DNA from 2 places in the Sphingomonas sp. NBWT7 genome. Region 2 is predicted to be linked to the other one. Evidence: riboswitches for the same ligand, from Rfam matches in the RefSeq annotation. Region 2 holds a riboswitch; the other holds the start of a gene.
What was found. Region 2 has a riboswitch for cobalamin ahead of F1C10_RS12625 (TonB-dependent siderophore receptor). Riboswitches for the same ligand answer to the same signal wherever they lie in the genome.

Region 1 (15,690 bases), 1.3 Mb from region 2:
TGTCGTACTCCTTCGCCTTGGCGCCGAACGCGCGCAGCTCGGCGTCGCTCTCCGCCACCATGTTGTGGAACTGCGGCATGTCGGGGTGCGTCGCATAGGGCGCGATGTCCGACGACAGGCGATACATGTCGAGCTTCTCGGCCTTGAGGTAATCGAGCACCGCGTCGAGCAGCGCGAGCGAACATTTGAGGTGCGGGTTCTTCTGCCAGCGGCGCGTGTCCTGCGATTTTAGATCGGGCCGACCCATCACCTTCACTGGGAAGCCCAGGCGGAGCGGGCGGCTGTCGTCGGTCATCGGGGGGCACCTTGCGTTTGCGATCGCTGGCAAAACGTTCCGCTGACGTCCGGGCTCCCTAGCGCCGGCGCAGCCATTGCCCGATGCGGAAGTGCTAGTGCTAATAACGACGATTGCGACGTACCTCCTCGCGCTCGCCCTATCCCGCCGCCACGGCACGCGGTTCGTGCGACGAAATCGATCGCCGCGAGTTAACCGCCTCGACTGCCAAGGGGGAAGCCGTCGTGAACGATCGTCATCGCTACCTGTTTGCCGTGGATCAGGCGTGAGCCACTTTGCCGACCGGCTCCAGCCCGGCGCCTCCTACCCGCTCGGCGCCACTTTCGACGGCCTAGGCGTCAACTTCGCCGTCTTCTCCGCCAACGCCGACGCGATCGAGCTGTGCCTGTTCGACCCCGCGGGCAAGCGCGAGCTCCAGCGCTTCTGGCTGCCCGAATGCACCGACGAGGTGTTCCACGGCTACCTCCCCGACGTCGAACCAGGCCTCGTCTACGGCTATCGCGCGCACGGCCGCTACGAACCGGAGGCCGGCCACCGCTTCAATCCCAACAAGCTGCTGCTCGATCCCTATGCCCGCAAGCTGCAGGGCCAAATCAAATGGACCGACGCGCTCCACGGCTACCGCATCGGCCACCGCCGCGAAGACCTCTCTTTCGACAAGCGCGACAGCGCCCCCGCCATGCCCAAGAGCGTGGTGGTCGATGATCACTGGGACTGGTCGCGCGATCGCCGCCCCAATACGCCATGGTCCGAAACCGTCATCTACGAGGCGCATACCAAGGGCCTCACCAAGCTGATGGAGGAAGTGCCCGCGCGCGAACGCGGCACCTATGCCGCGCTCGGCCACCCCGCGGTGATCCGTCACCTCCAGCGCATCGGCGTCACCGCGATCGAATTGCTCCCGATCCAGGCCTTCACGCAGGACCGCTTTCTGCAGGAAAAAGGCCTGCGTAATTACTGGGGCTACAACACGCTCGGCTTCTTCGCCCCAGAACAGGCATATATGGCGAGCGCGCACCAGGACGAGCTGCGCCGCGCCGTCCACCGCCTCCACAAGGCCGGCATCGAAGTCATCATGGACGTGGTCTACAACCACACCTGCGAAGGCTCAGAGAAAGGACCTACCCTATCCTGGCGCGGTCTAGACAACGCCAGTTACTACCGCCTCGTCGCCGATAAGCCGCGCTACACGATCAACGACACCGGCACCGGTAACACGCTCAACATGAGCAAAGCGCGCGTGATCCAGATGGTCGCGGACAGCTTGCGCTATTGGGCGACCAGCTTCGGCATCGACGGCTTCCGCTTCGATCTCGGCCTGACGCTCGGCCGTGAGGCGACCGGCTTCGACCCCGGCGCCGCCTTCTTCGATGTCGTCCGCCAGGATCCCGTCTTGAGCCAGCTCAAGCTGATCTCCGAGCCATGGGATGTCGGCCCCGGCGGCTACCAACTCGGCAACTTCCCGCCCGGCTTCGCCGAGTGGAACGACAAATATCGCGACACCGTGCGCAGCTATTGGAAGGGCGCCCCCGGCACGCGCGGCGATCTCGCCGCGCGCCTCGCCGGCTCGGGCGACCTCTTCGACCGCCGCGCGCGTCGCCCGTGGGCCAGCGTCAATTTCCTCGTCGCGCACGACGGCTTCACCCTCGCCGACACGGTGATGTACGAGGACCGCCACAACGAGGCCAATGGCGAGGACAATCGCGACGGCCACGACAACAACCATTCGCGCAACTGGGGCGCCGAAGGCCCGACCGACGATCCCGCGATCAACGACGCGCGCGGCCGCGTGATGCGATCGATGATGACCACGCTGCTCGCGTCGCTCGGCACGCCGATGCTCGTCGCCGGCGACGAGTTCGGCCGCACGCAGGGCGGCAACAACAACGCCTATTGCCAGGACAACGAGATCAGCTGGCTCGACTGGCGGGCCGCCGCCTCCCCCGAGGCCCAGCAGCAGATCGACTTCACCGCGCGCCTGACCGAGCTGCGCCGCCGCTACCCCGTGCTGCGCGCGGCGACCTTCCTCTACGGTCAGAATTCTCCCGGCCACGGCGTCAACGACGTCGAATGGTGGGACGAGCGCGGGCAACGCCTAAGCGACGAGGATTGGCAGAACCCCGAGGGCCGCGCGCTGATGATGCGCCGCGCGACGCGCACCGAGGACGGCGAGGTTGAGGCCGTTTCGCTGCTGCTGAACGCCAGCGAGGCCCCGATCACCTTCCGCCTCCCCGCCCCCGAAACCCACCGCCGCGTCCTGATCGACAGCGCCAAGCCCGATCAGGGCGAGGTCGAGATCGGCAACGAGTACGAAGTCGCCCCGCAAGGCGCCGTCCTGCTTACCTGGACGAATTCGTGGGAAGCGTGAACAGCTGGGGTCCCGAACCGCTCGCCGACGGCACCACCCGCTTCCGCCTCTGGGCGCCGGATGTGGAAGCGGTGACGATTGAGATTGGCACGACCGAGCAGGATGCCCCCTCCCCGTTCGTACTAAGCCTGTCGAAGCACGTGCCCTCACCCGAAACCGAGGATGTGGAAGCGCCCTTCGACAAGCTCGGGGCGAACGGAGGATCTGCTGCCCTCGCTTCCACCGAGAACGGCTGGTGGCACATCACCCTGCCGGTCGGCGCGGGCACCCGCTACCGCTTCCGTATCGGCGACACCCCGGTTCCCGATCCCGCCTCACACCGCCAGTGGGGCGGCGTCCACGGCTGGAGCATCGTCCCCGACCACGCCTACCACTGGCGCACCGAAGACTGGCGCGGCCGCCCGTGGCACGAGATGGTCATCATGGAGCTCCACGCCGGCACGCTTGGCGGCTTCAGCGGCGTCACCGCGCGCCTGCCTGCCATCGCAGCGCTCGGCGTCACCGCGTTCGAACTCATGCCGATCAACGCCTTCGGTGGCGACCGCGGCTGGGGCTATGATGGCGTGCTCCCCTATGCCGTCCACGAGGCATACGGCTCCCCCGACGAGCTACGCGCGCTGATCGACGCCGCGCACGAACTCGGCCTCAGCGTCTTCCTCGACGTGGTGTACAATCACTTCGGCCCCGACGGTAACTACCTCGGCCTCTACGCCGACCGCTTCTTCCACCGCGACGTCGCAACCCCCTGGGGCGGCGCGGTCGCAGTCGACGAGCCCCCCATCGCCCGCTTCTTCATCGACAACGCCCTGATGTGGCTACGCGACTACCGCTTCGACGGCCTGCGCTTCGACGCCGTCCACGCAATCGACAACTCCGTGTTCCTCGACACGATGGCCTCCGAAATCCGCGACGCGCTTCCTGATCGACACACCCATCTCGTCCTCGAAAACGAGGCGAACGACGCCGCCCGCCTCCGCCCCGATGCGTACGACGCACAATGGAACGACGACTTCCACAACGTTCTTCACGTCCTGCTCACCGGTGAGACCAACGCCTATTACGGCGACTTCGCCGACCGCCCTGCCGAGCGCCTCGCGCGCTGCCTCTCCGAAGGCTTCATCTACCAGGGCGACCCCTCGCCCAACCACGATGGCAAGCCCCGCGGCACCCCAAGCGCACACCTGCCGCCGACGCGCTTTGTCAGCTTCCTCCAGAACCACGACCAGATCGGCAACCGCGCACTTGGCGAGCGCCTCACCCGCCTCACCGATCCTGCCAAGCTTCGCGCCGCCACCGCGCTGCTTCTGCTGAGCCCGCAGATCCCACTGCTCTTCATGGGCGAGGAGGACGGCAGCGAGACGCCGTTCCTCTTCTTCACCGACTTCCACGACGATCTCGCCGACGCGGTTCGCGAAGGCCGTCGCCGCGAATTCGCCAAGTTTCCCGCCTTCGCCGACGAAAAGGCGCGCGAGACGATCCCCGACCCGAACGACCTCGCGACGTTCGATCGTTCCCGCCCGCTGCCCGGCGCCGACGCGGAAAGCTGGCGCGCGCTCTATCGCGACTTACTCGCAATCCGCCGAGATAGGATCGTCCCACATCTTGGCGACGTGCGTGCGATCGGAGCGCAAGCGACCGGCGATGCATCGGTCGTCGCGCGCTGGCGCCTGGGTAACGGCGCTTGCCTGGGTATCGCGATCGACCTGTCCGACACGCCGACGCTGCACGCGATTCAGGGCGAACCGATCTACACCGACGGCGCGCGCTTCGCCGCCTGGCTCGGATCGTGACCGCCCCCGCCGACGCTGCGCAGGCGGTCGGCCTGCAACGCGACTGGACCGATGCGAAGGGCCACGCCCATCGCGTCGACGATGAAGTCTTGGAAGCGATCGCCGCCTGTCTCGATCCGACCCCGCCCGACCAGCCCTTCCTATCCGCCGACGCGGGCGACGCCATCGCACTGCCAGCGTGGGCATCGGGCAAGGCGGTCCTGTGCCTCGAAGCGGGATCGACGCGCGAGCTGACGATCGAAAACGGATCGATGCCGCCGATCGTCGAGACCGGCTACCATCGCCTTGAGATCGCCGGCCGAACGGTGACCCTTGCGATCGCCCCCACCCACTGCCCGCAACCGCCCGGTCACGGCTGGGGCGTGGCGATACAGATCCCCTCGCTTCGCGGCGCCGCGCAAACCGCGTTCGGCGATTTCGGCGCCCTCTGCGAGGCGGCATCGGCCTTCGCGGACGTCGGCGCATCGGCGGTGGCGATCAGCCCGACGCACGCGATCCTCACGCACGGCAGCGGTGCGTACAGCCCCTATTCGCCCTCCTCGCGCCTGTTCCACAACACGCTGTTCGCCAACGCGGCACGCCTCGGTGCCGCTCTGCGCGTCGATCACGTCGATCCGCTGATCGACTGGCACCGCGCCATTCCCGATCGACTGGCCGATCTGCGCCGCGCGTTCGACATGCGGTCCGACGCCGTTCGCACGGCGGTCGAAACCTATCGCGCGCCGCGCGCGACGCCACTCGATCGACACGCGCTATTCGAGGCGCTGCATGCACATTTCGGCGGCGGCTGGCGCGACTGGCCGATAGCCTATCACGATCCTGCCGGCCCGGCGGTCTCCGACTTCGCCGCCAGCCACCGCGACGCAATCGACTTTCACGTTTTCCTGCAGTGGCTCGCCGACGACAGCCTCGCCGGGGCGCAGCGGCGCGCGCGATCAGGCATGCCGATCGGTCTCGTCGCCGATCTCGCCGTCGGCATGATCACCGACGGCGGCCACGCCTGGTCTCGCCGCGACGAATTGCTGTCGGGGCTGACGATCGGCGCGCCGCCCGATCCACTCGGGCCGCAGGGGCAGAATTGGGGCATCACCGCGCTCGATCCCTTCGCGCTCGGGCGCACGGGTTTCGCCCCCTTCATCGAGACGATCCGCGCTACGCTCGCGCACGCCGGCGGGATCCGTATCGATCACGCGCTCGGGCTCGATCGCCTATGGGTCATTCCCGAAGGCGCGACGGCGGCGCAAGGCGCCTATCTCACCATGCCCGGGGCGCATCTGAAGCGCATCGTCGCGATCGAGGCGCAGCGCGCGAATGCAATCGTCATCGCCGAGGATCTCGGTACGGTTCCGCCCGGCTTTCGCACGGATCTCGCCCGGCGCGGGATGCTCGGCATGCGCGTCCTGCCGTTCGAGCGGGACGAGGAGGGCCATTTCGTCCCGCCGCGCCGATGGGACGCCGATGCCGTCGCAATGACCGGGACGCACGATACGCCGACGCTCGCCGGCTGGTGGAGTGGCCGCGACATCGAATGGCGCCGCACGCTCGGACACGACGTACCCGCGGACGCCGAAGCGGCGCGGCAGGCCGAACGCATCGATCTTTGCGCCAGGCTCGACCTGCCCGTTCAGGGCGCCGACGACGCCGCGCCGATCGACGCGATCCTAAGCAGTGTGGCACAGGCGCCCGCACCGCTCGCGATCGTCCCACTCGAGGACCTGCTCGGCCTCGTCGAACAGCCCAACATTCCCGGCACGGTCACCGAACACCCCAATTGGCGCCGCCGCATGCCGGCGCCAACCGCCACGCTGCTCGACGATCCATCCGTCGCCGCACGCGTCGCGCGGCTCACCAGCGAGAGACCCGGATGATCCCGCGCGCCACCTACCGCCTGCAATTTCACGCCGGCTTCACCTTCGCGGATGCCGAGGCTATCGTGCCCTATCTCGATCGGCTCGGGATCAGCCACATCTACGCCTCGCCCGTCACCACGGCAGCGCCGGGCTCGACGCACGGGTACGACGTCGTCGATCCGACGACGATCAACCCGGAACTCGGCGGCGAAGACGGCTTCCGCCGCTTGGTCGCCGCGCTGCGCGCCCGCGGCATGGGAATCGTCATCGATATCGTGCCCAATCACATGGGGGTGGCCGGCGATACCAACGCCTGGTGGCGCGACGTCCTGCGGCGCGGCAAGGCGAGCGACTTCGCCGACGTGTTCGACATCGACTGGTCGCGCCCGATCATGCTGCCGATACTCGGCACGTCGTTGGACGAGGCGCTCGAGCAAGGCGCGATCGGCGTGGCGCAGCACGCCGGGCGCTGGTCGATTACCGCCTACGACGAACACCGGTTCCCGATCCGTGACGAGGATCAGGACGGCGCGGCGCAGCTACCGATCGCGACGCTACTCGCACGGCAGCATTATCGCCTAGCCTGGTGGCGCGCAGCGAACGACGAACTCAACTGGCGCCGCTTCTTCGCGATCAACGAATTGGCCGGCGTGCGCGTCGAGGATCCAGCCGTGTTCGCGCGCACGCACGCGCTATACTTCCGGCTGCACGACGAGGGGCTGATCGACGGCGTGCGCATCGACCACGTCGACGGGCTGACCGACCCGGCGGGCTATTGCCGCTTGCTCCGCGAGCGCCTCGGCCCCGAAGCGTGGATCATCGTTGAGAAAATCCTCGCGCCCGAAGAGCAGCTCGCGCGCGACTGGGGCATCGACGGGACGAGCGGCTACGACTTCATGGAACAGGTCACCGCGCTGATCCACGATCCTGCCGGCGCCGCGCCGCTCGGCGATCTGTGGCGGGACGTCAGCGGCCGTCCGGACGAGCTCGCCCCCCAGGAGCTGCTGGCGCGGCAGCAACTGCTCGCCTGGCAGTTCAGCGGCCAGCTGGAAGGCTGCACCGACGCGTTCGCAAGCCTCGCGCATAGCGCCGCCGCCACCGACGGCCTCACGCGGCAGATGCTTCGCCGCGCGATCGAACGCTTGCTGTGGGTGTTTCCGGTCTATCGCACCTACGGTACCGGCGACGCCGCACCGGCGGGCGATGCCTCGATCCGCGCCACCGTGCGTCGCCGCGTCGCACCGCACATTCCGCCGGGCGAAGCGATGGTCGTAGATCACATCCTCGAATGGCTCGCCAGCACCGGTCCCGGCGATCGTGGCCTCGCGGCCGAGGCGGTCCGCCGCTTTCAGCAACTCTCCGCACCGATTGCCGCCAAGGCGCTCGAGGATACGGCATTCTATCGCTACGGCCGCTTGCTGTCGCGCAACGATGTCGGGTTCGACGCCGTGCGCATGAGCCTGCCCGTCGCCGAGTTCCACGCGATCATGGCGGATCGCGCGGCGCACTGGCTCAAAGCGATGCTGACCACCGCCACGCACGATCACAAGCGCGGCGAGGATAGTCGCGCCCGGCTCGCCGCGCTGAGTGCGAAGCCCGAACAGTGGCGTGCCGCCGTCGAGCAGTGGGAAAGGATCGCCGCGCCGTTCCCCGACGGCGTCGATCGCGGTGATCGCTACATGCTGTTCCAGGCGCTGCTCGGCGCCTGGCCGGCTGGCGAGCCCGACGCTAGCTTCGCCGATCGGATCGCCGCGTGGCAGACCAAGGCGCTGCGCGAAGCCAAGCTGCGCTCGTCGTGGGAAGCGCCCGATACCGAATACGAGGATCGCTGCAACAATCTCTGCGCGACGCTTATCGCTACGCCCGCGTTCGTTGCGGCAGTGGAAGCCTTCCTCAAGGAAATCGACTCGATCGCGCGCCGCAACATGCTGGTGACTACAGCGCTGCGGTGCGTCGTGCCGGGCGTTCCCGATCTCTATCAGGGGACCGAACTCGGCGACTTCAGCCTGGTCGATCCCGACAATCGGGCACCGGTCGATTATCAGCGCTGCGCCGCGGCGATCGCTGCGCCGCCCGAGAAGATGCGGCTGATCCTCGCGCTGCTCGATCTGCGCCGGGCTTATCAGCCGCTGTTCGCGCACGGCACGTACGAGCCCGCAACGATCAACGACGACAGCCGGATCGTGGCGTTCGAACGCCACCACGATGGAACAACACTGCGCTTCGCCGCGAAACTCGGCGACCATTCACCGAGCACCCGGATCGCCTTTCCGTCCACCCGCGAAGAGAAAGCGGCGACGCTCTTCACGGATGGCCCGGTCTGGTTCGAGGTTGTTTCCGCCTAAAGGAGCCAGTCGAACGCCTGCCGCACCCTTGCCGCGCCGCGCCCGCGAAAGATGTCGCCGTGCGCGAAGACGACGGTTTCCGGCTCGGTCGCGATTGCGGCGCTGATTGCCGCCACGGCCTCCCCGCGATTGAGCAGCAGGGCCGCGCGGGCGTGAAGCGCGCAGGTGCCGCGCGTCGCCAGCGTCGCGCGCATCACCGCCGCCGCCGCGGGGCGTAGCTTGCCGGGATCGAGGTTCTCGATCAGGTCGGTCAGCACCAGCGTCCGGCTGGCGGCGTGGAAGAACCACGCTTCCTCGAAGCCCGCGCCGCCGCGCACCAGCCCCTGGCGTATCTCGTCCGCCCAATCCGCGGGCGCCGCCTCGCCGAGCTCGGCGTCGATCCGTAGGCCGGCGTCGCGCACCGCGCGCCGGTCTCGCAAGCCCGGCACAGCCCAGCACGTCGCCGACGGATAGGCGCGCTGCCATTCCTCGAGATACGCCCAGTGCGCGATCGTCGGCGCAACGATATGACGCACCGTCCCGATCGCATCGAGTGCGGCGCCGAGTGCCGCGGTATGCCGTGTCGGCGAATGGAGGATCAGGCTGCCGTCGCGCAGCCGCATCACCGTCATGCGCACAGGCAATTTGAACCCCAGCGCGCTGATCGGCCCGCTGTCGACGATCCATATATCGTCGCCGAGCGACTTGGGCGTGTCGAGCGGCGGGTAGACGATCGCCGCGTCGTCACGCGCCGCGCCGCGCGTTAAAAACAGCGCGCCGCCGATCAATCCCAGCGCCGCGCCCGCACCCAGCAGCGTTGCTCGCTCGTTCGCCCGTTCCTTCATCAGACGCGTTCCCTTCTGTCCGGCGTTATTCGGAAGAGCCCGCATTGGGCTGCTCGCCCGTCTTCTCCTCACCCAGGCGGCCGCTGCCATGATAGGCGCGCTCGGACTGGCCGCCGTCGAACCCGCCCGGCTTCTTGCCGCTGTGTGGGTTGGGATAGGCGCCGCCCTGGCTTTCGCCCTCGGCCTTCGGCTTGCGCGACTCCTGCGGATCGGCCGCGTCGCTCGTTCCCGCACCATCGGCCTGCATCGGCTGCTTATCGGTCATCGTCTCTCTCCATGCATGCGCTAGCTCAACGCCCCGCCGCCGCGTTCGTGCCGTACCGTCGCCGCCGCATCGACGGTCGGCGAAGCGCTAATCGAAACTCTTCGGTTCGATCCGCGGCCTTGCGGCGTGCCGCGCGAGCACCGAGCTTCCCTGCAACTGATCATCGCATGGGAATGTGCGTCATGAAGAAGATCGGCTTTCTGTCGTTCGGCCATTGGTCGTCCTCCCCGCATTCGGCGACGCGCTCTGCGGCGGACGTGCTGCTGCAATCGATCGACCTCGCGGTCGCCGCGGAGGAACTTGGCGTCGACGGCGCCTATTTTCGCGTGCACCATTTCGCGCAGCAGCTCGCGTCGCCCTTTCCGCTGCTCGCCGCGGTCGGCTCGCGGACGAAGCGGATCGAGATCGGCACCGGCGTCATCGACATGCGATACGAGAATCCGTTCTACATGGCGGAGGATGCGGGCGCCGCGGACCTGATCGGCGGCGGACGGCTGCAGCTGGGGCTAAGCCGCGGCTCGCCCGAGCAGGTCATCGATGGCTGGCGCCATTTCGGCTACGCACCGGCGGAGGGTGAGAGCGATGCCGACATGGGCCGACGCCATGCCGAGGTGTTTCTGGAACTCCTGGATGGCAAAGGCTTCGCGCGCGCCAATCCGCGGCCTATGTTCCCCAATCCGCCGGGGCTCCTGCGGCTCGAGCCGCATTCGCCGGGCTTGCGCGAGCGGATCTGGTGGGGCTCCGCCTCGAACGCGACCGCCGTGTGGGCGGCGCAGATGGGTATGAACCTGCAGAGTTCGACGCTGAAGGCCGACGAGACGGGCGAGCCGTTCCACGTCCAGCAGGCGCGGCAGATCCGCGCCTATCGCAAAGCCTGGAAGGACGCCGGGCACACCCGAACGCCGCGCGTGTCGGTATCGCGGTCGATCTTCGCACTGGTCGACGATCGCGACCGGGCCTATTTCGGGCGCGGCGCGGACAGCGACCAGATCGGCGTGATCGACAATATGCGCGCCGTCTTCGGCCGCAGCTACGCCAACGGGCCCGATCGCCTGGTCGAGCAGCTGCGCGGCGACGAGGCAATCGCCGAGGCCGACACGCTACTCGTCACCGTTCCCAACCAGCTTGGGGTGGCGTACAACACGCACGTGCTCGAGGCGCTCATGACGCATGTCGCCCCAGCACTGGGCTGGACGGACACGCGCCTCGCCGCCTGATCGGAGATGCTCGCCGCCGGGCGCCCTATGCGCGCCCGGCGATCGATCAGGCCTTCGGCGTGCTCAGATGCGCGCTGAGGTGCTTGTTCATCTCGAACATGCTGACCGACTTCTTGCCGAAGATCTTCGCCAGCTTGTCGTCGCCGTTGATCTGCCGCCGATCCTTGGCATCCTGCAGGTCGTGCTTCTTGATATAGTCCCACACCTTTTTCACGACTTCGCTGCGCGGAAGATCGCCCTTGCCGACGATCTCGGCGAGATCGGCGGAGGGCGTGACCGGCGCGGTGATCCCGCCGCGCGCGCCGCCAGCGGACTTGCCGGTTGCCTTGACCTTCTTTTCCGCCGCCGCGGTCTCGTCCTTGCCGCGCTTCTCTGCCGAACGTGCCATTTTTCTCTCCGGTCCTGCCCGCCCGATTCCGGGCGCAGCGAGTGGTGGGCGCGATTGTGTCGTATGAAAAGCGAAACATCGCAAGGCGCAACGCATTGGCTCGTCCGCCAAACACGCGGCAGACGCCGCCGTTGCGGTTCTGTCACTGGGCCCAGATGACGCACGGGCGGTCGGCGGCTTGCAGTTCGCGCGCCCGGCGCTAGGACGGTGCCGCGCCGTTCGACGGCGCATCAAGGCGTGCCGGTACCGGGAACGCAGTGCGCATGCCTCGGCATGCAATTCTGCGGCTGACCCTGCAACTGTGAGCGGCGAGTGCGATGTGCAGGCGGGATGGCATCACTCCGCAGTCACTGGATCGATCGGTTCACCCGAACCGGTCGTCTGGGAAGGCGCAGATCGCGCGGTGATCCGCGAGCCAGGAGACCGCCCGGCGCGCGTCGCTCTTGTTCGGTTCATGGGATTGGGCGGGCGCGAAGCTCTTCGACTGAGCGACGAATATGCGGCCGGGGCCGCACCGGTGACCGTTAGCGGCGCGAACGCGCGCGCCGCTTCGATCGTCCGGCCGTTCGCGCGGACGCCCCGGCATGGTCGCTCGACGCGTGGAGCCTGCCTGATGACCCTCCCCCGTACCTCCGATGCCGGCATCGCCTGGCCCCTAGCGCTTGCCGCTGCCGCCGTGCTCGGCACGCTGGCGATCGCCTGCATGATGCCGTTCGTCGCGCTTGCGGTCGCGGCCGCCCTGTCGATGTCGCGCGCGCGCGCGGCGGTGACGATCTCCGGCATCTGGGCGACCAACCAACTTATCGGCTTCGGACTGCTCAGCTATCCCTTGACCGGCTACGCGCTGTCGTGGGGCGGCGCGCTGCTTGGCGCCAGCCTCGGTGCGATGCTGCTCGCAGCCCGGCTGTCGCAGAAACCTCGCTCGCATGGCTACGCGCTGCCGCTGGTCTTCCTCGCCGCCTTCGCCGCCTTCGAAGTCGCCCTATTGGGCTTCGCACTCGTCGTCGGCGGGACCGAGACGTTCACGCCGACGATCGTGCTCCAGCTGCTCACCAACGACGTGCTGTGGTTTGCAGGGCTGTTCGCGCTCCACGTCGTGCTCACTCGCGCGGCGCCGCGCGTGTTCGGCCCGGGCCTCGCACTGCGGGCGGCGTGATGGCCGCGCCGCGCGTCGTCTCGCTGCTGCCCAGCGCGACCGAGATCGCGGTCGCCGTCGGCATGGAGCATGAAATCGTCGGACGCTCGCACGAGTGCGATTTCCCGCCGTTCATCAAGGCGCTGCCGATCTGCACCGCGACCAAGCTCGAAAAGGGTCTGACGTCGCTGCAGATCGACGATTGCGTGCAGGAAATCGTGCGCCAGGGCCTGTCGGTCTACGAAGTCGACGCCGCGCTGCTGAAATCGCTGCGCCCCGACGTCATCCTGACACAGTCGCAATGCGCCGTTTGCGCGGTCACGCCGCGCGATCTCGAGGAAGCGCTGTCGTCCTGGATCGGCACGCCGCCGACGCTGCTGTCGCTTGCGCCCGACAATCTCGACGACGTCTGGGGTGATCTGCGCCGCGTCGGTGAGGCAGTCGGCGCGCCGGCCGCCGCTGAAGCTTCGATCACCGCCCTTCAGGCGCGGCTCGACACGCTGCGCTCGCGGGCGGCAAAGCGCGCGCATCGCCCGACGATCGCCGCGATCGAGTGGATCGATCCGCTGATGGCGGCGGGAAACTGGGTGCCCCAACTGATTCAGATCGCCGGCGGGGAGCCGCTGTTTGCGACGCCCGGCCAGCATTCGCCATGGCTCGAATGGGACGCGCTGGTCGCCGCCGATCCCGACATGATCGTGCTGATGCCGTGCGGCTTCCAGATCCCGCAGACGATGGCCGATCTTGCCCCGCTCACCGCGCGGGACGGGTGGAATCGGCTCGCCGCGGTGCGCGCCGGCCGCGTGTTCGTTGCCGACGGCCACCATTTCTTCAATCGCCCCGGCCCGCGGCTCGTCGAATCCGCCGCGATCATCGCCGAGACGATCGATGCCGGACGGGGCGTCGATGCCGGCGCGGGGTGGCGGAGACTGTGACGGCGCGCCCCGCCCCTTAAGCGTCACCCGATCAACGCGTCGAGATCGAGCCGATAGAAGCGCGCTGCCGCCCCGGCGAAGAGTTCGCGTTTCTCCGCCGCGCTCGCGCCCGCCGCGATACGCTTGAACGCGTTCCACAGCGTCGCATAATCCGCGCCCCAGCGATCGACCGGAAAGTTGCTCTCGAACATCGCGCGTTCGGCACCGAACGCCTCGATGCACGTCTCGACATACGGGCGGAACAGCTCGGCGAGTATGTCGGACGTCGGTCGCGCGTCGGGTCCGAGATCGCCCAGCGCGCAGAACGGCATCGCCAGCCCACCGAGCTTGACCGTCACATTGGGGCATTGCGCAAGATCGCGGATCGCCGCCGCCCAGCCATCGAAGCGCTCGCGCTGCCGCCCGTCGTAGCTGCCGAGCCCGAGCGGCGTGCCGACGTGGTCGAGCACGATCGGCTGGTCCGGGAACGCACGGGCCAGCGCCGCGACCTCGCCGATCTGCGGCTCGAGCACCCACGCGTCGAACGTCAGGCCAAGCGGCCCAAGCTGGGCGAAGCCGGCGCGGAACGTCGCGTCGGCGTAGAGCCCGGCCGGCGCATGGCCGAGCGGACCTAGCACCGTCGGATCGGCATCCCACGCACCGATATGGCGTATCCCGCGAAACCGCCCGTTGCCCGCCGCGATCTCCGCCTCCAGCACCGCGGTGACGGTGTCGCCAAGCATCAGATCGGCCTGTCCCACGATCCCGGCGCAGGCGCGAAACGGCCCGTAGATCCCGCTCGCCGACTGCGCCGCGACGCCGTTGACGAACTCCACCTCGCCCACCGGCTTCAGTTCCGCCGGCCCATTGGCGCGATAGAAGGCACCGCATTGCAGGAACACGGTGGCGAAGACGTTGTGCCCGCTCGCGCGGCAATCGGCGTAGAGTTCGTCGAATAGATAACGCGGCGACTGGCGCGATATCCGCCCGAACGGATGCGCGATCTCGGGCATCCGCGGCAGCATCGGCTGGAAATCCCACAAATGGTGGTGCGGATCGATGATCGGCAGATCCGGCTCGATGATCGGCTCGGCGTCGCGCATGCTGCCCTCTCCTTGTCCTGTCGTTGTTTGGCAGCAGCGTGCCGCACACCGTCGGTGAATTCGATGCCCGCTGCTTTACGCTACGTCACTGCCCGGCCATACCGGCACAAGAACGACGAACGAGCATGGAGAGTGATGATGGGCGATCTGGTCACCCGCGACGATCGAGACGGCTGGGCGCTACTGACGCTCAACCGCCCCGACAAGCTCAACGCGCTGACCGTGGGCGTCTTTCGCGAACTTCGCGCGCATGTCGTCGATCTTAAAACCGATAAGTCGGTCGTTTGCGTCGTCCTGCGCGGGGCGGGCAAATGCTTTTCCGCCGGACACGATCTCGCCGATATCGCGAGCGGCGAGGACGTGCCGTCGCGCGGCTGGCATAGCGAGACGCTGCGGTTCCTGGAGAAGCTGCCGATGCCGGTGATCGCCGCCGTCCACGGCCACTGCTACACCGGCGCGCTCGAAGTCGCGCTCGCGTGCGACTTCATCGTTGCCGCGGACAATGCGCGCTTCGGCGACACGCACGCCAAATGGGCGCTGACCCCGATCTGGGGAATGAGCCAGCGGCTGCCACGACGGGTCGGCGTCGCCACCGCCAAGCGGCTGATGTTCACTGCCGACATGATCGATGCGGCCGAGGCGCACCGTATTGGGCTCGCCGAGCAGGTCGTCCCGCTCGACCGGTTCGATGACGAGATCGCCGCGCTCGCCGGCCGCATCGCCGCCAATTCTGCGTTCAGCCACGCTGCCAACAAGCGGCTGCTCGACGTCACCGACGGCCAGGTGCTCGACGCCGGGCTGCAATATGAGGTGCTCGAGAACGAGGGCGTCGGGCCCGACATGCGCGATCGCATCGCCGCCTTCACCGGCAAGTCGGCGAAGGCCTGATCGCTCGCGTTGCCGGCTTTGTCGCCCGGCGATGGAACGCGGCGTTCACCCGCGCTTTGAACCGGTAACGGCGCGCGGCCGCCTGCCGCGGCGCCTTCTCGGCACAAGGACGGCGCGGCAGATGGCAGAACAGGGTGGCGGCCGGGCTGTGCCGAGCGGACGGATGGCACGCTTCGGGCGCTTCGGGCGGCTGGCTGGCGGCGTCGCCGGCGGCATGCTCGCGGAAGGGACGCGCCGCATTGCCGCCGGCGAGCGTCCGCGCATGGGCGATCTGCTGCTGACGCCGGGCAACGCCGCGCGCGTTGCCG
Region 2 (15,690 bases):
GCGTCGAGCTGCTCGGTGACTTCGCTCGGCTTGAACTCCATCACCTCCGCGGTGCGCGGCTTGAAATCGCGCCAGAAGCTCTCGAGCACCGCCTGCCACTCCGCACGGCCACCGGACACGTCGTCGAGCTCCTCCTCGAGCTCGGCGGTATAGTCATAGCCGACGTAGCGTTCGAAGAAGCGCTCGAGGAACGCCGTCACGAGCCGCCCACTCTCCTCGGCGAAGAAGCGGTTCTTCTCGACGCGGACGTAGGCGCGATCCTTCAGCGTCTTGATGATCGAGGCGTAGGTCGAGGGGCGGCCGATGCCGAGCTCCTCCATCCGCTTGACCAGCGAGGCTTCGGAGAAGCGCGGCGGCGGCTGGGTGAAATGCTGTTCGGCGTCGACCGATTTCTTGGCCGGGGAATTGCCGTCGCGCATCCGCGGCAGGCGCTTCGCGTCTTCATCGGCGCTATCGTCCTGCCCCTCTTCGTAGAGCGCGAGATAGCCGGGGAAGAGCACGACCTGGCCGGTCGCGCGCAGCATGTTGCGGCCAGTGCCGTCAGCCATGTCGACGGTGGTGCGCTCCATGCGGGCCGAAGCCATCTGGCTGGCGAGTGCGCGCTTCCAGACGAGATCGTAAAGGCGGGCATGGTCGCCCGAGCCGACGCGATCGCGGCTGAAATCGGTCGGGCGGATCGCCTCGTGCGCTTCCTGCGCGTTCTTCGCCTTGGTCTGGTACTGCCGCGGCTTGTCGGGCACGTAGCTCGCGTCATAGCGATTGGCGATCGCGCCGCGCGCGGCGTCGATGGCGCTGCCGTCCATCTGCACGCCGTCGGTACGCATGTAAGTGATCGCCCCGTCCTCGTAGAGCTGCTGCGCGATCCGCATCGTGTGATCGGCGGAGAAGCCGAGCTTGCGCGCCGCTTCCTGCTGCAACGTCGAGGTGGTGAAGGGCGGCGGCGGGTTGCGCGTCGCGGGCTTGGTCTCAACCCGCTCGACGGTGAAGCGGCCGGCCTCGACCGCGGCCTTGGCCTTCAGCGCGTCGCCCTCGTTGCCGATCGACAGGCGGTCGAGCTTCTTGCCGTCCCATTGCACGAGGCGCGCGGTGAAGGGCGTGCCGTCCTGCTCCATGGCGGCAGTGACAGACCAATATTCCTGCGCGCGAAACGCCTCGATCTCACGCTCGCGATCGACGATCAGGCGCAGCGCGACCGATTGGACGCGGCCGGCGGACTTGGCGCCGGGCAGCTTGCGCCACAGCACCGGCGAGAGCGTAAAGCCGACGAGATAGTCGAGCGCGCGGCGGGCGCGGTACGCGTCGATCAGATCGGTATCGAGCTCGCGCGGGTTCGCCATTGCGGTCGTCACCGCCGCCTTGGTGATCGCGTTGAAGGTGACGCGCTGAACGTCCTTGGGCAATGCCTTGCGCTTCGCCAGCACTTCCTGGACGTGCCAGCTGATCGCCTCGCCCTCGCGATCGGGGTCGGTCGCGAGGATCAGCCGGTCGGCGCCCTTCGCCAGATCGGCGATCGCCTTGAGCTGCTTTGCCTTGTCGGCGTAATTCTCCCACTCCATCGCGAAGCCGGCATCGGGATCGACCGAGCCGTCCTTGGGCGGCAGATCGCGGACATGGCCGTAGCTCGCGAGGACGCGATAATCGGAGCCGAGGTATTTTTCGATGGTCTTCGCCTTGGCGGGCGATTCGACGATGACGAGTTGCATTGGCGCCTTGCTAACGATCTTCACACGTACGCGCGAGGGTGACGGCGGCGGCGGCGGATCGTCAAGCAGCCCGCGCTGCATCTGCCGATCAGCGTCTGGGTGTCGCCCGCCACGCGAGCAAAAAGCCGAGCCCGAGCAAAAGGTCGAGCCCGCCGAACAGGACGACTGCGAGCGGTGCCTTGCCCGCTGCGTGGAGCAGAAGCGCCGGCACGCCGAACGCCAGCTTCTCCGCCACGCCCGTCAGCATCAGCGCGCGGTAGCGGATTGGGTCGCCGCCGATGATCCAGAAGACGATCTGAAACGCGCTCGCGGTGCCGATGAAGCCATAAGCGACGAGCTCAGCTCCCGCGGGCTGCGGCAGTAGATATTGCGGCAGCAGCGCGAGCAGCCCGTAGATCGCCGCGCCGCGAAACCACAGCGGAACCCAGCGCGGCGCCGTCACGTGACGATACTCACGCGGCCGCCGGCGTGGCGTTCCAGCCGGCCGGCGAGTTCCAGCTCGAGCAGCACCATTTGGACGACCGCGGGCGCAATGCCAGACTGGCGGATCAGTTCGTCCACCGCGACCGGCACCGGCCCCAGCAGATCGGCGATGCCGCGCCGCGCCTGATCGTCGGCGTCCGCCGGAGGCTGCGGCTCGAACCCCCACGTCGGGGAGCGGACGAGGCGCGAGTCGAGCGGGCGGATCTGCTCCAGTACGTCGGCGGCGTTCTGCACCAGCGTGGCGCCCTCGCGGATCAGCAGATTGCACCCCTGCGCACGCGGATCGAGCGGGCTGCCGGGCACCGCCATCACCTCGCGACCGGCCTCGTTGGCGAGCCGCGCGGTGATCAGCGAGCCCGATTTGGGTGCGGCCTCGACCACCACCGTCCCGTGCGCCAGTCCTGCGATGATCCGGTTGCGATAGGGAAAGTGCCGGGCGCGCGGCTCGATCCCCGGCGGCATCTCGGCGATAAGCAGCGCGTCGGTCGCGATCCGCTCCTGCAGCGCGGCGTTCTCGGGCGGATAGGCGACGTCGATCCCGCCGGCGATAACGGCGATCGTCGCGGCGCCCGCCCCCATATGCGCCGCGGTATCGATCCCGCGCGCGAGGCCCGACACGACGATCGCGCCCTCCGCGGCCAGATCGTGCGCCAGACCGCGCGCGAAGCGACACGCTGCCGCAGAAGCGTTGCGCGCGCCGACGATCGCCACGATCCGCGCGTCGGCCGCAGGCAAAACGCCGCGCATGGTCAGCACCGGCGGCGCATCGTCGAGTTCGGCGAGCAACCGCGGATAGTCGGGCGAATCGATGAACAGATGGCGGGCGCCGAGCGCTGCGACCCGATCGACTTCCTGCGCGACCGTACGTGGATCGGGCGGAGCGCCGCTGCGCCCGCCGCCGCGCCGCGCGAGATCGGGCAGTGAGCTGAGCGCGGCGGCAGCCGTGCCGAAGCGGCGGATCAGCTGGCGATAAGTGACCGGGCCGACGCCCGGCGTGCGGATCAGCCGCAGGCGATCCGCCGCATCGTGGAGCAGCGGATCGGCGTCAGCCACCCTTTCTGCCGATCCTGGGTTCCGCGCCCTTGATCAGTCGCCCGATGTTCTCGCGGTGCTTCCAGATGACGATCAGTGCGAGCGCGAGCAGCAGCGGCACATAGTCGAACTGGTCGAACGCCGCCGCCGCCAGTGGCGCGCTGACCGCCGCCGTCATGCCGGCGACCGAGGAGATGCGCAGCAGTGCGAGCAGCCCGAGCCAGACGATCGCATAGACCAGCCCAAGCGGCCAGTAGAGCGCGAGCACGATCCCCATCAGCGTCGCAACGCCCTTGCCGCCGCGAAACATCAGCCAGACGGGGTAGCAATGGCCGACAAACGCGCCCGCCGCCGCCAGTTGCTCATTGCCCGGGAACAGCCGCGCCACGATCGCTACCGCGGCCCAGCCCTTGATCATGTCGAGCAGCAGCGTTGCCGCGGCGAGCCCCTTGCGCCCCGTGCGCAGCACGTTGGTCGCGCCGATGTTGCCAGAGCCGATCTGACGGAGATCGCCCGCCCCGCCGAAGCGCGTCAGCAGCACGCCGAAGGGGATCGAGCCCAGCAGATAGCCGAGCAGCAGCGCCGCGGCCGGCGGCATCCAGACGATCCCGGTTTCCAGGTGCACTCCCTCCGTTGGTCGTGACGATAACCGAACGATTGCCGCGACGCTACTCACCTGCATCAACCGTACGGAAGCGTGCGCGCTTCCCCGCTCCGCCGCCGCGCGGTAGGCGGCAGCGATGAGCGACGCGCGGCCGATCCTGTTCTTCGATTCGGGCGTCGGCGGGTTGTCGATCGTCGATCCTGCGCGCGCCGCGCTGCCGAACGCGCCTTTCGTCTATGTCGCCGATTCGGCTGGTTTTCCCTACGGCACGAGGGACGAGGCCGAGATCGCGGCTCGCGTGCCTGCACTGCTCGGGCGGCTGGCCGAACGCTACGCACCGCGGCTGATCGTGATCGCATGCAACACCGCCTCGACGATCGCGCTCGCCGCGGTGCGCAGCGCGCTCGATGTGCCGATCGTCGGCACCGTGCCCGCGATCAAGCCCGCCGCCGCGCGTAGCCGGACGCGGACGATCGCGGTCCTCGGCACCGCGGCAACGGTGCGTCAGCGCTACGTCGACGATCTCGCCGCACGCTTCGCCGCCGATTGCCGCGTCATCCGGCACGGCAGCGCGGCGCTGGTGACGCTGGCGGAGGCCAAGCTCGCCGGCGAGGTGGTAGATCCGGACGCCATACGCGCGGCAATCCGGCCGATGTTGGAGGCGGACGATGGTGATCGCATCGACACCGTCGTGCTCGCCTGCACGCACTTCCCGCTGCTGCGAGACGAGTTGCAGCGTGCCATTGCGCGGCCGATCGACTTCGTCGACGGCGGGGACGGTATCGCCCGTCGCATCGCGTTCCTGACGCAGGGCCAGTCGTTCGCGCGCGACCGTGCCGACCGCGCGGTGTTCACCGGCGCGGTCGCGACAGGGCTAGAAGCGGCGTTCGCGGCACGCGGCTTCGGCACGCTCGAACGGCTCTGATCTCGATCTTGCGCACGCCCGGGCAGCGATGCGCGTGCGGTGGCACCCGCCGCGTCATTGCGCGTTGAACGAGCCGGCAGATCAGCGTCATCGCCGGAATCCGCTGGAAACTGCGGCTCCACGCGCGTAAGTCGCACGCCATGTCCATCGACGCTCTCGCCGGAAAGCCGGTCGATTACACGCGCGCCTTCTCGCAGGCGATCGATCGCCTGCACGCCGAAGGCCGCTATCGGGTGTTCATCGACATCCTGCGCAACAAGGGTGCCTATCCCAGCGCGCGCTGCTTTGCCGGCCATAACGGGCCGAAGCCGATCACCGTCTGGTGCTCGAACGATTACCTCGCGATGGGGCAGCATCCCAAGGTGATCGCGGCGATGGAGGAAGCGCTGCACGACGTCGGTGCCGGCTCGGGCGGCACGCGTAACATCGGCGGCAACACGCACTATCACGTCGATCTGGAGGCCGAGCTCGCCGACCTGCACGGCAAGGAAGGCGCGCTGCTGTTCACGAGCGGCTATGTCTCGAACGAAGCGACGCTGGCGACGCTGGCCAAGGTGCTGCCCGGCTGCATCATCTACTCGGACGAGCTCAACCACGCGTCGATGATCGCGGGCATCCGCAACGCGGGCTGCGAGAAGCGCGTGTTCCGCCACAACGATCTCGCGCATCTCGAGGAGTTGCTCGCCGCGGACGACCCCGCGCTACCCAAGATGATCGCGTTCGAGAGCGTCTATTCGATGGAGGGCGACGTCGCCCCGATCGCCGCGATCTGCGACCTTGCCGACAAGTACAATGCGCTGACCTACCTTGACGAGGTTCACGCCGTCGGCATGTACGGCGCACGCGGCGGCGGCATCTCGGAGCGTGACGACGTCGCGCACCGCCTGACGATCATCGAAGGCACGCTGGGCAAGGCGTTCGGCGTGATGGGCGGCTATATCGCCGCGGACCGGACGATCATCGACGTCATCCGCTCCTACGCGCCGGGCTTCATCTTCACCACGTCGCTCTCGCCTGTGCTCGTCGCTGGTGTGCTGGCGAGCGTGCGCCACCTCAAGGCATCGTCGATCGAGCGCGAGGGGCAGCAGGCTGCCGCCGCGCGACTGAAGGCGATGATGACCGAGGCCGGGCTCCCGGTGATGATTGGCGACACGCACATCGTGCCGGTGATGGTCGGCGATCCGGTGAAGGCGAAAAAGATCAGCGACGTGCTGCTCGCCGAATACGGCATCTACGTCCAGCCGATCAATTACCCGACCGTCCCGCGCGGCACCGAGCGGCTGCGCTTCACGCCCGGCCCGGCACACAGCGAAGCGATGATGCAGGAATTGACCGACGCGCTCACCGAGATCTGGGATCGCCTGGAGCTGCGCAAGGCGGCTTGATCCGCCTCCTTGCCCGCTGCCTCACCACTCCGTTCGTCCTGGGGAGAGGTTGAGCGCGAGCGAAGCCTCGTCTCGAAGGACGTGCGCCACGGGGCTGATGCTTCGAGACGTCACCCTTCGACTGCCTGCCGAGGCAGGCGCTCAGGACAGGCTTCGCCTTTGGCTCAGCATGTCCTCAGCACGAACGGTGGATGGGGATTGAAGCCAATTTGAGAGGGAAACAGAGTATGCAGGCAGTCGGCGTCGTCGGGGCGGGGCAGATGGGCGCGGGGATCGCGCAGGTCTCGGCACAGGCCGGCTATCGCGTCCTGCTGACCGATGTCGACAAAGCGCGTGCCGAGGCGGGCAAGGCCGGGATCGAGCGGCTGCTCGACCGCGCGGTCGACAAGGGGAAGCTCGAGCCGCAGGCGCGCGACCAGACGCTCGCGCGAATCGAGCCGATCGAGGGCGTCGAGGGAATGTCGGCGTGCGGCCTCGTGATCGAGGCCGCGACCGAGCGCGAGGAGGTGAAGCGCACGATCTTCGCGCGCGTCGGCACCGTGCTCGGCCATCAGGCGGTGCTCGCGTCGAACACCTCGTCGATCCCGATCACCCGGCTCGCGCAGGCGGCACCCGATCCGGCGCGCTTCATCGGCGTCCACTTCTTCAATCCCGTGCCCGTGATGGGGCTGATCGAGGTGATCCGCGGCCTCGCGACGTCGGACAAGACCGTGGCGACGATCGAGACCTATGCCGCGGCGCTCGGCAAGCAGGTGGTCCGCGCCAACGACGCGCCGGGCTTCATCGTCAACCGCGTGCTGATGCCGATGATCAACGAGGCGTGTTTCGCGCTCGGCGAGGGCGTCGCCACGATCCGCGACATCGATCTGGCGTGCCAATTGGGGCTCAACCACCCGATGGGGCCGCTGACGCTGGCCGATTTCATCGGGCTCGACACCTGTCTCGAGATCACCCGCGTGCTGTTCGAGACGACGGGTGATCCGAAGTTCCGCCCCGCTCCGCTGCTGGTGAAGTACGTCGAGGCCGGCTGGTATGGCCGCAAGACCAAGCGCGGCTTCTACGATTATTCGGGCGCCGAGCCGGTGCCGACGCGCTGAGGCGCGCGGCGTAGCTGCGCCGTCAGCGACTGCGCGGCGCGGACATAGGCCGGCCCCCCGCATACCGTCCACGCCTCCGGCACGCGTAGCCGCGGGATCGGCGCAATCAGCGGGTGGTGCAGCATCGCCGCGCCGCGATCGGTCGCTACGTCGGTCGCGGTTTCCACGATCAGAAAGTCGGGCCGCGCGAGCGCGATCTGTTCGAGCCCGATTCGCGCCAGCGGCGGCGTGCCGAGCCGCGTCGCAAGGTTGGTGAGGCCGACGCGCCGCATCAGATCGTCGACCAGCGTCCCCGTTCCGGTGAGATAGCCACGCCGCTGGTAATAAGCCGCGACACCGCCGCGCCCGGGGTTGGCAGGCAGCGCCGCCAGATCGCGGCGCATCCGCGCGATCAGCGCTTCGCCACGCGCCGGCTGGCCGATCGCGGCCGCGATCTGGCGGATCTGCGCGGCGATTTCCTGTGCCGTGTCGGCGGTGTCGAGCTCGATCAGCCGCGTCCGGCCACGCGTCAGGCGATCGAGCGCGGCGCGGCGGAAGCCGGGGGCGGCAATGACGAGATCGGGGCGCATCGCGAGGATATCCTCCGCAGTTCCGGCGGAAACGGGCCAGGACGCCGCCTGCGCCGCGACCGCCGACATATTCGGGTCGCGCGACAGACGCGTGAGCGCCGCCACCTGCGATCGATCCGCCAGCGCGACCAGATATTGGTCGGCGCACATGTTGAGCGAGACGATGCGTTGTGGCCGAAACGGTAGGCCTTGGGAGGGCTTCGGGTGAGCTTGAAGGGCGTAAACGGGGGCTGCACCGAGGGCGAGGGTAGCGAAGGGAAGGACGAGCCAGTGGCGCATGCATCGCCTTTGCCTCAGCCCGCGCGCATCGGCTAGGGAGCGGGCGAACTGCCCCGGGGTCGCCGCTTGCCATCTACCCGCCGCTGGCTCTGGCCCGCGCTGATCCTTCTGCTGGTGATCGCCGCGACGGCATCGGTCGGGATCGGCAGCGCCGCGATCCCGCTGCCGCGCGTGCTGCGCGCGCTGGCGGGCGGCGGCGATCCGGTCGAGCGGGCGATCCTGATCGAGCTGCGGCTGCCGCGCACGCTGCTCGCGCTGCTCGTCGGCGCGATGCTGGGCATCGCCGGGGCGGCGCTTCAGGGCTATCTGCGCAACCCGCTCGCCGAACCGTCGGTGCTCGGCGCGTCGAACGGGGCCGCGCTGGGTGCCGTGGTCGCGCTCTATTTCGGGCTGGCGGCGTGGCACGAAGCGACCGTGCCGCTGCTCGCGATCCTCGGCGCGCTCGCGAGCCTTGCGCTGCTGTTCGTGCTGGCCGGGCGGGCGGAGAGCGCGCTGACGCTGATCCTCGCCGGGATCGCGGTCGGCACGCTGGCGGGTGCGGGCATCAGCCTCGCGCTCAACCTGTCGCCCAATCCGTTCGCGGCGATGGAGATCGCGACATGGCTGCTCGGCAGCCTCGAGGACCGGTCGTTCCACCACGTCGCGCTCGCGCTGCCATGCATCGCGGTGGGAATCACGCTGCTCGCATGGGACGGCCGCGCGCTCGACGCGCTGACGCTCGGCGAGGATAGCGCCGCGACGTTGGGGATCGACCTCGCGCGGGTGCGGATCCGCATGCTGCTCGGCGTCGCGCTCGGTGTCGGCGGCGCGGTGGCGGTGTCGGGCGCAATCGGCTTCGTCGGATTGATCGTGCCGCATCTCGTGCGCCCATGGACCGACCGCAGCCCGTCGGCGGTGCTGTGGCCGAGCGCGGCGGGCGGCGCCGCGCTGCTGTGCCTCGCCGACGTCGCGGTACGCGTGATCCCGAGCAGCAACGAACTGCGGCTCGGCGTCGTCACCGCATTCCTCGGCGTGCCCGTGTTCCTCGTCCACCTGATGCGCGAGCGGCGGCTGTGGTGACGGTGACGCTGGAGGGGGTCGGCGTGCGGCTCGCCGGGCGGCAGGTCGTCGAGGACGTGTCGTTCACCGCGCGGGGCGCAGCGTTCGTCGGTGTGCTCGGCCCCAACGGCGCAGGCAAATCGTCTTTGATGCGCGCACTGCTTGGGTTGCTGCCCGCGAGCGGCCGGATCGCGATCGACGGGCAGCCGATCGCCGAGATCGCCGCGGCGACGCGCGGCCGGCGGCTCGCCTATCTGCCGCAGGGGCAGGCGCTGCACTGGCCGATCAGCGTCGCGCGGCTCGTCGCGCTCGGTCGCCTGCCGCACCTTGCCCCCTTCTCGCGGCTCGGCGACGACGATCGCGCCGCGATCACGCGCGCGATGGACCTCGCCGAGGTGACGCCGCTCGCGCAGCGCGTCGCGACCGAGCTGTCGGGCGGTGAGCGGGCGCGCGTGATGCTCGCCCGCGCGCTCGCCGTAGCGGCGCCGGTGCTGATCGCCGACGAACCGCTCGCCAGCCTCGATCCCGCGCACCAGCTGCACGGCATGGAGATTCTGCAGGCGCAGGCGCGCGCCGGCGTGCTGGTGATCGCCGTGCTCCATGATCTGGGACTCGCCGCACGCTTCTGCGACCGCGTACTGGTGATGAAGGACGGCCGGCTGGTCGCCGACGGGGCGCCGGGTGCGGTACTGACACCGCCGCTGCTCGCCGACGTCTACGGCATCAGCGCGCTGTTCCACGATGGGCAACCGATCGCGCCGCTGGCCCGCACCGGCGCATGACTTGCCTTTCTTCGCATCTGCGGTAGAGGCGCCGGCGGCCCGGTGATCCGGGCCACGTTCGCGCTGGTGCCCCGAGAGGGGCCATCGAGGGAATGCGGTGCGGGAGGGTTCCTCCCCAAGCCGCGGCTGTCCCTGCAACTGTAAGCGGCGAGCGCGGCGCACAGGCGCCCGGCACCGTTGCCGGGAGCAGCCACTGGGGAAACCTGGGAAGGCGTGCGGCGCGCGACGACCCGCGAGCCAGGAAACCTGCCGGCGCGGGTCGCTCGATGCTCGGGTCCAGGGGATGGTCGGGGCACGGAACATCCGTTCGAGCGACGACGGTGCGCGGCGGGGCGACCCGCCGATCACCGACAGCCGCGCGGCTCCGGGGCCGCACGTGGCGCGTCGAGCGGGCACCGCGTCCGTCATCTCCGCGCGTCATCGGTCCGTCGCAGGCGTGCGGCGGACGGCCCCGCCGCGTGTCCGAACGTTCGGCGCGGGGGGAATAAAAGAATGAAGAACCATGTTTCGCTGCTGGCGCTCGCCCTCGCGAGCGTCGCCACACCATCGCTCGCGCAGAGCGATCCAACGATCCCGACGCGCGATGCCGAGGGCCGCGACATCGTCGTCACCGGATCGCGATCGGGCGACGCCAACCGCGTGTCCGATCTGCCCGCGTCGGTCTCCGTCATCGCCGACGAGGATCTGAAGCTGCGCCAGGCGCGCATCGTTTCCGACGTGCTGCGCGACGTGCCGGGCGTGTCGGTGAGCCGCACCGGCGCGGTCGGCGGGCTGACGCAGGTGCGCATCCGCGGCAGCGAGAGCAATCACGTGCTGGTGCTGATCGACGGCATCGAGGTCGCCGACCCGTATCAGGGCGAGTACGACTTCGGCACGCTGATCGCCGACGAGGCGGCGCGGATCGAGGTGCTGCGCGGGCAGCAATCCTCGCTCTACGGCTCCGACGCGATCGGCGGCGTGATCCAGGTGATCACGCTGACCGGCCGCGAAGCGCCGGGGCTGTCGCTGCGCGCGGAGGGCGGATCGTTCGGCACCGCGGCGGGCGGCGCACGCTTCGCCGGCGTTTCCGACACGATCGACTATGCGCTGTCGGCGACCGCCTATCGCACCGACGGCACGCCGACCGCGCGCGGCGGCGAGCGCGACATCGGATCGACCAGTGTCGGCGCGACCGCCAAGCTGACGTGGACGCCGTCCGACGTGTTCAAGCTGACCGGCGTCGGCCGCTACAGCTACACCGACGCGCGCAGCAACAATTCGGAGAACGATACGTCGAGCCCGCTGTTCGGCTACACCGTCGACAGCCCGGGCGTGAAGACGCGCAACGAGGCGTTCTATGGCCTGGCGCGTGGCGAATTGTCTCTCGCCGACGGCCGCTGGGTGAGCGCGCTGACCGGGCAGATCGCCGACACGACGCGCAAGGGCTTCACCGCCGCCGGCTTCGATTACGGCGACGAGGGCACGCGCTACAAGGGATCGTTCGAGACGAGCTATCGCTTCGGCAGCGACCGCGTGGTGAACCGCGTGACCGGCGCGGTCGATTTCGAGCGCGAGGAATTCCGCAACACCACGCCCTCGCCGTTCGCCTTCCAGGGGCGGCGCGCGACGGAGAATTGGGGCTTCGTCGGCCAGTACGAATTGACCGTCGACGATGCCTTCTCGGCCGGCGCGAGCGTGCGGCACGATGCCAACGACCGCTTCGACGACGTGACGACGTGGCGCGCACAGGCGGGCTATCGCCTGCCGTTCGGGCTGCGCGTGCGCGGCGCGTACGGCACGGGCATCAAGAACCCCGGTTATTTCGAGCTCTTCGGCTATTCGGATGGGCGCTACATCGGCAATCCGAACCTGAAGCCCGAGAAGTCGAAGGGCTGGGAAGCGGGCGTCGACCAGGAGATCGCCGGCACCACGGCGACGATCGGCGCGACCTATTTTGACAACAGGCTGACCAACGAGATCTACACCACCTATCCCGCGCCCGCGTTCGTCGCGACGCCGGCGAACCGCACGACGCTGTCGAAGCAGCACGGCGTGGAGATGTTCGTATCCGCGCGGCCGATCCCGCAGATCAAGTTCGACCTGGCCTACACCTATCTCGATGCCGAGGAGGACGGGGTGACCGAGCTGCGCCGGCCGCGGCATATCGGCAGCCTCAACACGAGCGTGTTCAGCGCCGACCAACGCTTCTCCGGCACGCTCACGCTGCGCTACAACGGGCGGCAGTTCGACAATGCGTTCATCGATCCGAGCTTCGTGCCGGTGCGCGTGAGCCTCCGGGAATATGTGCTGATGAACCTCAGCGCCGAATACCGGCTAACCGATAGCTTCTCGCTGTTCGGCCGCGCGGAGAATCTGCTCGACGAGCGGTACGAGGAGATCTTCAGCTTCGTCGGCCAGGGACGCAGCGTGATCGGCGGGGTGCGCGCCAAGTTCTGACCGCCGGGCGCCCGCCCTTCCGATGCGGGGGGCGGGCGTCGACCTACAGCGTGCGCAGCGCCCGGGCGGGGCGCAGCGCCATCAGCGGCAGCGATCCGGCGAGCCCGATGCCGAGCGTGAGCAGCGCGCCGCCCGCCAGCGTGGCGAGCACCTGCGTCCAATCGGGCGCCCAGCCGAAATCGAACACCTGGACGATGACGAACCACGCCGCCGTCAGCCCGAGCGCCAGCGCCACCGCGGCGAGGATCGCGGCAAGCAGCCCGTATTCGAGCGCCTGCGTGCCGAGCACTTGCCAGCGTGTTGCCCCCAGCGTCTTCAGGATCACGCTGTCGTAGGCGCGCGACTGGCGCGAGGCGGCGATCGCGCCGACGAGCACGGCGATGCCGGCGAGGATCGCGATCGAGGCGGCCGCGACGATCGCCTGCGCCATTTGATCGAGGATGCCGCCGATCTGCCCGATGACGTCGCTGACCGCGATCACCGAGGCAGCGGGAAAGGCGCCGAGCAGCGCGCGCGTGACGGCGCCGTCGCGCGCCTTGTCCATCGTGATCGTCGCTGTGACGCTGTGCGGCGCGGTGGCGAGCGTGTTGGGCGAGAACACCATGATGTAGTTGAAGCCCATCGTGTCCCAGTTGATCTTGCGTAGCGAGGCAATGCGCGCGGGGATCTCGCGGCCGAGCACGCTGACCGTCAGCGTATCGCCGACGCCGATGTTCAGCACCTTGGCCGCCTCCGCATCGAGCGAGACGAGCGGCGGACCCGCATAGTCCTTCGGCCACCAGCGGCCGGCGACGAGATCGCTCCCCTGCGGCAGCGTGTCGCTGTACGTCGCGCCGCGCTCGCGGCCAAGGAACCACGCGCCGTCGGGCAGCTGCTTCAGATCCGCGACGCGCTGGTCGCCATAGGCGACGATCGTCGCACGCAGCGCGGGCACGACGTTGAGCGCGGCGCCCGGCGCGGTCTTGGCGACGAGCGAGCGGAAGCGCGCCGCGTCGGCGACGGGCACGTCGAGCACGAACAGATTGGGTGCCTTCTTGGGCACCGAGCGCGCGATCTCGGCGGAAAGGCTCGACTGGATCGCGGCGAGCGTGACGAACAGGGTGAGCGCGAGGCCGAGCGCGACCACCAGCGCGCCGGTCTGCGCGCCGGGGCGGTGGAGATTGCCGAGCGCGAGGCGCAGCAGCGGGCGACGCGGGCGTGGCAGCCGGCCGGCGATCCGCGCCACGCCCCAGCCGAGCGCGAGCAGCAGCACGAGCACGCCCGCAACCGCGCCGAGCACCGCGGCGGAGAACAAGGGCTCGCGCGCGGTGCCGAGCGCGACCGCGACGAGCGCGGCGGCGGCGAGCGCGACGCGCGCGAGCGTGCGGCGGTCGACGCCGCGGCGCGGATCGACGCCCGAGCGGAAGATCGCCGCCGCTGGCTGCGTGCGCGCGCGGGCGAGCGGCGGCAGCGTGAAGGCGTAGGCGATGAGGAGGCCGTAGAGCGCGCTGGTGGCGAGCGGCAGCGGGTGGAGCGCGAAACCGGGGCGGACCGGCAGCACGTCGCCGAGCAGTGCCACGATCGCGGACGGGATCAGCGCACCCGCGACGAGGCCGATGGCGATCGCGAGCACCGCGACCGCGCCGATCTGCAGCAGATAAATGCGCGCGATGTCCTGGCTGCGCGCGCCGAGCACCTTGAGCGTCGCGATCGACCCGCGCTTGAGCGCGAGGTACGACGACACGCCGTTGCTGACGCCGATCCCGGCGATCACCAGCGCGGCGAGCCCGATCAGCGACAGGAACTGGCCCATGCGCTCGAAGAAGCGGTTCGCGCCGGGTGCGGCGCGGCTGTGATCCTTGAACGACCAGCCGTCCGCCGCGTGCGCCTTTTCCAGCCGATCGCGTAAGCCGGGCGCGTCGGTGCCCGCCGGGGTGCGCAGACGGTATTTGCTGTCGTAGAGGCTGCCGGGCTGGATCAGCCCGGTGCGCGCGAGGCCATCGAGCGAGACGATCGCGACGGGGCCGAGCGTGAACCCCTCGCCGACGCGATCTGGCTCGTCGGCGATGATTCCGGAGACGGTGAAATCGGCTTGGCCGTAGCGCAGCCGCGCGCCGCGGCCGATCGCCAGCCGGTCGGCGAGCGCCTGCCCGATGACGACGCGATCGGGGGCGAGCGGCGCGTAGCGGCCTTTGGCGAGGCGCAGCGTGCCGTAGAGCGGATAGGCGCGGTCGACGCCCTTCAGCTCGGTGAGCACCGCCGGCGGCGCGTTGCTTCGCGCAGGGCCGAGCGTGTGTGCCATCGCGCGCAGGCGGATGGTTTCGCTGACGCTGCCGAACCGCCGCAGCATCGCGAGATCGGCGGGCGCGATCTGCCGCTGCATCATCGCGATTTCGATATCGCCGCCGAGCAGCGTGCGGCCGCGTGCGGCAAGCTCCTGCGTGATCGCGGCGGTGAGGCTGCCGATCGCCGCGAGCGTCGCAACACCGAGGAACAGGCAGACGAACAGAAGGCGAAGCCCGCGGAAGCCGGCGTTGAGATCGCGCCGCGCGATCCGCCAGGTCGCGCCCCAGCCGAGCGCGCCAGCATCGTCGCTCACGCGCGGCGCTCCCCGACGATACGGCCGTCGCGCATCTCGATCACGCGCGCGCAGCGATCGGCAAGCGCGGGATCGTGGGTGATGATGAGCAGCGTCGCACCCGCCGCGCGCTGGCGGGCGAACAGCAGATCGATCACCGCGGCACCGGTGGCGGCGTCGAGATTGCCGGTCGGCTCGTCGGCGAAGAGGATCGCGGGCTGCGGCGCGACGGCGCGCGCGATAGCGACGCGCTGCTGCTCGCCGCCCGAGAGCTGGGCTGGATAATGATCGAGCCGGTGGCCAAGGCCGACCGCTGCGAGCTCGTCCGCGGCGCGCGCAAAGGCATCGGCGTGGCCGCCGAGTTCGAGCGGGACGGCGACGTTCTCAAGCGCGGTCATCGTCGGCAGCAGGTGAAAGGCCTGGAGCACGATGCCGATCCGCCCGCGCCGCGCCCTGGCCAGCCCGTCCTCGTCGAGGCGGCCGAAATCGACGCCGCCGACGCTGACGCTGCCGCCGCTCGCGCGTTCGAGCCCCGACAGCACCGCCATCAGCGACGACTTGCCCGATCCCGAGGCGCCGAGGATCGCCAGGCTCTCCCCCGCCGCGATATCGAGATCGACGCCCTTCAGCACCTCGACCGGCGCGGCACGACTGCCGAGCGTGAGCGTGACATCGCGCGCGCGGACCGCGATAGCAGCGTCCTGGTTAGGCATAGGTGAGGGACGCTCCCGACATGATGGTGATGCGACATCTGGTGGCCGCGCTGGCGCTTGTCCACCTGAGCGCGGCGTGCAGCCCGA

Region 1: another riboswitch for cobalamin. It lies ahead of F1C10_RS06395 (hypothetical protein); the one in region 2 lies ahead of F1C10_RS12625 (TonB-dependent siderophore receptor).

The regions. Positions count from the first base shown of each region.
Region 1 covers NZ_CP043639.1:1,261,708-1,277,397, forward strand. Annotated here, with positions in the region: gene uvsE (UV DNA damage repair endonuclease UvsE) at 1-295, opposite strand, end outside; gene glgX (glycogen debranching protein GlgX) at 561-2,663, shown strand; gene treZ (malto-oligosyltrehalose trehalohydrolase) at 2,660-4,453, shown strand; gene malQ (4-alpha-glucanotransferase) at 4,450-6,321, shown strand; gene treY (malto-oligosyltrehalose synthase) at 6,318-8,648, shown strand; gene F1C10_RS06375 (DUF4336 domain-containing protein) at 8,645-9,259, opposite strand; gene F1C10_RS06380 (hypothetical protein) at 9,498-9,737, opposite strand; gene F1C10_RS06385 (LLM class flavin-dependent oxidoreductase) at 9,920-10,954, shown strand; gene F1C10_RS06390 (SWIB/MDM2 domain-containing protein) at 11,001-11,342, opposite strand; cobalamin riboswitch at 11,588-11,768, shown strand; gene F1C10_RS06395 (hypothetical protein) at 11,956-12,498, shown strand; gene F1C10_RS06400 (ABC transporter substrate-binding protein) at 12,498-13,412, shown strand; gene F1C10_RS06405 (amidohydrolase) at 13,436-14,494, opposite strand; gene F1C10_RS06410 (enoyl-CoA hydratase/isomerase family protein) at 14,633-15,382, shown strand; gene F1C10_RS06415 (AarF/ABC1/UbiB kinase family protein) at 15,504-15,690, shown strand, end outside.
Region 2 covers NZ_CP043639.1:2,597,171-2,612,860, reverse strand. Annotated here, with positions in the region: gene topA (type I DNA topoisomerase) at 1-1,703, opposite strand, end outside; gene F1C10_RS12670 (hypothetical protein) at 1,792-2,145, opposite strand; gene dprA (DNA-processing protein DprA) at 2,142-3,239, opposite strand; gene plsY (glycerol-3-phosphate 1-O-acyltransferase PlsY) at 3,232-3,816, opposite strand; gene murI (glutamate racemase) at 3,959-4,747, shown strand; gene hemA (5-aminolevulinate synthase) at 4,888-6,132, shown strand; gene F1C10_RS12645 (3-hydroxybutyryl-CoA dehydrogenase) at 6,360-7,229, shown strand; gene F1C10_RS12640 (ABC transporter substrate-binding protein) at 7,196-8,077, opposite strand; gene F1C10_RS12635 (iron ABC transporter permease) at 8,144-9,136, shown strand; gene F1C10_RS12630 (ABC transporter ATP-binding protein) at 9,130-9,897, shown strand; cobalamin riboswitch at 9,945-10,166, shown strand; gene F1C10_RS12625 (TonB-dependent siderophore receptor) at 10,390-12,333, shown strand; gene F1C10_RS12620 (ABC transporter permease) at 12,377-14,911, opposite strand; gene F1C10_RS12615 (ABC transporter ATP-binding protein) at 14,908-15,603, opposite strand; gene F1C10_RS12610 (arylesterase) at 15,627-15,690, shown strand, end outside.